2 regions of the Ammoniphilus soli genome follow, and region 2 is predicted to be linked to the other one. Evidence: riboswitches for the same ligand, from Rfam matches in the RefSeq annotation. Region 2 holds a riboswitch; the other holds the start of a gene.
What was found. A riboswitch is a leader RNA that binds a small molecule or an ion and turns the genes downstream of it on or off. The one in region 2 is predicted to bind S-adenosylmethionine.
Positions count from the first base shown of each region.

Region 1: another riboswitch for S-adenosylmethionine. It lies ahead of ABLT31_RS02555 (MetQ/NlpA family ABC transporter substrate-binding protein); the one in region 2 lies ahead of ABLT31_RS10800 (homoserine dehydrogenase).

Region 1 is NZ_JBEGDL010000001.1:485,578-488,054, reverse strand. Features, by position in the region: gene ABLT31_RS02560 (methionine ABC transporter ATP-binding protein) at 1-114, opposite strand, end outside; gene ABLT31_RS02555 (MetQ/NlpA family ABC transporter substrate-binding protein) at 280-1,104, opposite strand; SAM riboswitch class I at 1,244-1,353, opposite strand; gene hfq (RNA chaperone Hfq) at 1,613-1,846, opposite strand; gene miaA (tRNA (adenosine(37)-N6)-dimethylallyltransferase MiaA) at 1,895-2,477, opposite strand, start outside.
Region 2 is NZ_JBEGDL010000004.1:93,827-96,303, reverse strand. Features, by position in the region: gene metH (methionine synthase) at 1-1,048, shown strand, start outside; SAM riboswitch class I at 1,062-1,168, shown strand; gene ABLT31_RS10800 (homoserine dehydrogenase) at 1,231-2,477, shown strand, end outside.

The DNA.
Region 1 (2,477 bases), on a different contig from region 2:
CCCGATAACACCAAAAATTTCACCTTTTTTAATCTCTAGATTTACATTTTTCACCGCTTCTACTTTACGGCCATTTTGTTCATAGGTTTTATATAAATTTTTTAAAACAATCATAAGGCTAACCTCCTACTTTCTTTAACTAGCTTGCATCTCAAACCTCATAACTGATGTATTTTCAAGTAGCCGGTCCTCCACCTTAAAAAGAAGGACCCCCTGTGAGGAGGTCTTCTTTTCTTATTCAAAGCTTCTCCAATTCCACTTTGCTGCATACTGAACAGTTTACCAGGATGGGACCACAGAGCCTTGGAAATTCTCTTCTATAAACTTTTTCACTTCATCGGAATGATAGGCCTTTACAAGCTTTTCGAACTCCGGACGATCCTTGTCCTCCGCACGAACCGCAATAAGGTTTACCCAAGGAGAATCGCTCGGTTCGATAAAGATGGAGTCCTTCGTCGGGACAAAGCCATGTTCCATAGCAAAGTTTGTATTAATGGCTGCTGCCGCCAGGTCATCAAGCGCCTTAGGAAGGAATGCAGCCTCTAACTCCTTAAACTTTATGTTCTTTGGATTTTCCGCTACGTCATGGACCGTTGCCTTGACGCCAACTCCTTCTTTTAGCTTTATCCAGCCTGCTTGCTCAAGCAGCTGAAGAGCTCTGGCGCCATTCGTCGGGTCGTTCGGCAATCCTACTTCAGCTCCATCTTCCAGTTCACTTACGTCTTTAATTTTGGTCGAATAAATCCCCATTGGGAAATTTATGTTATTAGCTAGCTTCACCAAATCCAAATTATGGTCTGCTTTAAATTGTTCTAAGTAAGGCTCATGCTGGAAGCTATTTGCGTCCAATTCTCCCTCAGCCAATACTTTGTTAGGCTGAACGTAATCATTGAAGGCTACGATCTCAATTTCCAATCCATCCTTGGCTGCTACTTCCTTTACCTTCTCCATGACTTCTTCATGCGGACCGGCTGTTACTCCTATTTTCAACTTAGCCGTTTGTTCCTCGCTAGCTTGGGTTGGTTGATCTTCAGAGCTTCCGCATCCGGCAAGAAGAGATACGGCTAATATCGATGTCGCTAAGACTTTAGTCCATTTTTTCATTTACTTGACTCCCCTTCATGTTGGCATTGGCTTTAGGAGAGAGAACCCTTTTATTGTCAGTATCCGGGCCCTTGGATGATGACAAATAAAAAACCTCTTCGCAGAGAAGAGGTTTGACGTGTATGTAGTCACGGTCACTCTCTTATCTGTCAGAACTCGGCGTCCTGTTGGAATTGGCACAGCATCTTCAAGCAGAAGATCCGCTGCCGGGTTTCATAGGGCCATTCCCTCCACCTCTCTGGATAAGACAAAAAACAATTCCTAGCGGAATAACTCTCTATACTTGTTAACTTCTGCCATATCTGCTTCTCAGAAGATCAATGCATTTCCATTAATAGTCGCAGGAGATAGAGAAGATAACGTTATTGAGAATATTACGTTTTGATCTTTCTGTCAATAAAATCAGATGAAGTCTATATAATTAAAACAGTCAGAGAAAACCAAAATAAAAAAACCAAGCCAGAGAGCATCTCTGGCTTGGTTGGCAAATCGTTTGGATTTCCGCGAGCTATTCCTGATTATCAGGCATAAGGGATACCGGACGTTGGGGAAGGAATGTGGAAATCGCATGCTTGTATACTAATTGCTGCTTGCCATCACTATCAATAACAATAGTGAAGTTATCAAACGCGCGGATCAGTCCTCTTAATTGGAATCCGTTCACTAGATATATGGTAACTGGAACATTTTCCTTTCTCAAGTGGTTAAGAAACGTATCCTGAATGTTGATGGAATTTGCCATTGGGGGTTTACCTCCTCTATTTATATCTTAACAGTTATATTCGTGGTCTTACCTAATCTTTCCTGCTACAAAGGTTCGAATATTTTCGACAAGCTCTTGCCTATCCCCGGGGTTAGTCATATCCTGCCAGGTGATATCCTTCATGGATCTAAACCAAGTCAACTGGCGCTTTGCAAAATTCCGGCTGTTTTTCTTAATCAGTTCAACGGCCTCATCAAGCGATAGTGTACCTTCTAGATGCTCAACCATCTCTTTGTAGCCAATCCCTTGCATCGATTGAAGACCCTTATGATATCCTTCGTCAAGCAATCTCCTGACCTCGTCCACAAGGCCTTGTTCAACCATGATATCTACACGGCGGTTGATTCTCTCATATAAGACAGACCGCTCCATTGTCAATCCAAGAAGGCAGAGTTGATAAGGAGACTCGGGTGACCGCTGTTGAAATTCCGCCATAGGCTTTCCCGTTAATTGATAAATTTCTAACGCACGGATTACTCTTTTTACATCATTCGGGTGAAGACGTTCCGCGGTAATCGGATCAATGGATTGCAGCCGTTGATGCAGCGCCTCTTTCCCATGTTCTTCCGCAAACTTTTCTAAAGCATCGCGCAGGGAATGGTCTTTCTGG
Region 2 (2,477 bases):
GGCGTTAACCCGAAAGTTTACGGAAAATCGAATTGCTCCAGAATATGACGGACTCGTGCTTTATGCAAAAGATGCAATGTACGGGCTGGATCTGGCCAATCAACTGATGGATAAACAGCTGAGAGAGCAAATGGTTGCTCAATTGAAGGAAGCTCGTTTAGCCAAATTGCAATCGGAAGAAACGGCGGTTGAGGCACCGGCAGAAGCGGATTCCCAGCCAAAGGTTTCCGATATTGACCGCCAGGCACCGATTTTCCAGGCACCAGACTTCGAGCCGCATGTTCTGAAGAATTATCCCCTTTCCTATCTCCAGCCGTATCTGAACTGGAGAATGCTCTTAGGCAAGCATATGGGATTGCGCGGCAACGTGGAGCGCTTGATTGAAGAAGGGGACAGCAAGGCGCTGGAGCTGAAAGAAGTAATGGACCAATTGCTTTCGGAGGCTAGGGAGCAAGGGCTGATTCAAACCAACGGAATCTACCAGTTCTTCCCGGCACAGGCCTCTGGTAATGACGTGATCATCTATGATCCGAAGGACCACTCGAAGGTTCTGGAACGCTTTACCTTCCCTCGTCAGAAGGAAGCGCCATACCTATGTTTGGCCGATTTCCTTCGTCCTGTGGAGAGCGGCGAGATGGATAGCGTAGGCTTCCTCGTTGTAACGGCGGGTCAAGGGATCCGGGAGATTGCAGGAGTTTGGAAAGACAAGGGAGAATATGTGCGTTCCCATGCTGTTCAAGCCTTGGCGCTGGAATTGGCCGAGGCGTTTGCGGAGCGACTTCACCATGTGATGCGGGACAGCTGGGGCTTCCCTGATCCGGCTGATATGACGATGCTGGAGCGATTCGGCGCCCGTTATCAAGGAATTCGCGTATCGTTCGGCTATCCGGCATGCCCGAACTTGGAGGATCAGGAAAAGCTGTTTAAACTGATTAATCCAGGGCAAATCGGCATAGAATTGACGGATGGATTTATGATGGAGCCGGAAGCTTCCGTTTCCGCTATGGTCTTTGCCCATCCGCAAGCGAAGTACTTTAACGCAGACTAATAAAATAATGAAGCTCTTATCAAGAGAGGTGGAGGGAATGGCCCGATGAAACCCGGCAACCGCCAGCATGCATAGCTGGAATGGTGCCAATTCCAGCAGGTTTAGCCTGAGAGATAAGAGGAGGGCAAAGGGCCTCTTCTTATGAAGAGGTCTTTTTTTTTACTATATTAAGGAGGGATGTTATGATGGATCAGATTCGAATAGGTTTACTTGGGTTAGGAACGGTAGGGACAGGCGTTGTGAAAACGATCCGCCTTCAAGAGGAAAAATTGTCCGAGCGTTTGGGGAAGAAGGTGCAAATCGTTAAGATCCTCGTAAAGGATGTCTTGAAGCCAAGACCGGTGGAGGTCAATCCTGGTTTGCTGACTACGGATTTTGCAGATGTCTTGAAGGAGAAGCCCGATGTAATTATTGAAGTCATGGGAGGACTGCAACCAGCCTTTCAATACATAAATCAGGCGATTGAAAAAGGCTGCCATGTCGTAACGGCCAATAAGGAGCTTTTGGCAAAATGGGGAGATAAGCTGATCCGTACAGCCAATCAGCATCAAGTGCATCTCTTTTACGAAGCGAGTGTTGCGGGAGGGATACCAGTCATCAGTGTCCTTCGCCACTTTCTGCGGACCAACGATATCAGCGAGATTAAGGGGATCCTCAATGGCACGACCAATTACATCTTGACGCAGATGGAACAGCATGGCAAAAGCTATGATGACGTGTTAAAGGAAGCCCAGCAGCTGGGCTATGCGGAAACGGATCCGACGTCAGATGTGGAAGGTTTTGATGCGCTCTATAAAGCCACGATCTTGTCCCAGCTTCTTTTCGGGAAAGCCCCTGCCGTGGATGAAGCTTCCCGGGAGGGGATCAGCCGCATCACAATTGAAGAGATAGGACTGGCTAAAGCGTTGGGATACCGGTTTAAGCTGATCGCTCAAGTCAAAGGGGAAAAGGATGGGGTTCAGGTATCCGTCAGGCCGTCCCTGCTCCCTTTTAGCCATTCCTTAGCTCAAATTGAGGATGCATTCAATGCTGTGCAATTGACTGGAAATATTGTGGGGGATTTGCTGTTCACCGGAATAGGAGCTGGAGAGTTTCCAACTGCGAGTGCCGTTGTGGAGGATCTGGCCTATTTGCTTTCCCAGCCAGTTCTAGCGCAGCCTGAGTGGAGCATTGCGGAAGGGAAGAAGGCGGATCCCGCGTTTAAACGGGCATATTTTGTTTATTGGGATCAGAATAAGAGTCCATTGGCCTTTCATGACTTGCTGCACCAGTTGGAAGAAGCGAATTGTAAAATTTTAACCCAGATCGGACAGGAGAGCGAAAAAATGGGTCTGGTGGTAGAAGGAGATTTCCGCATCGAACAGTTGGCTCATGTTGGGGTCTACCCGATCCTTGGAACGATAAATGCAGAAATTACTGCCGATGAAAA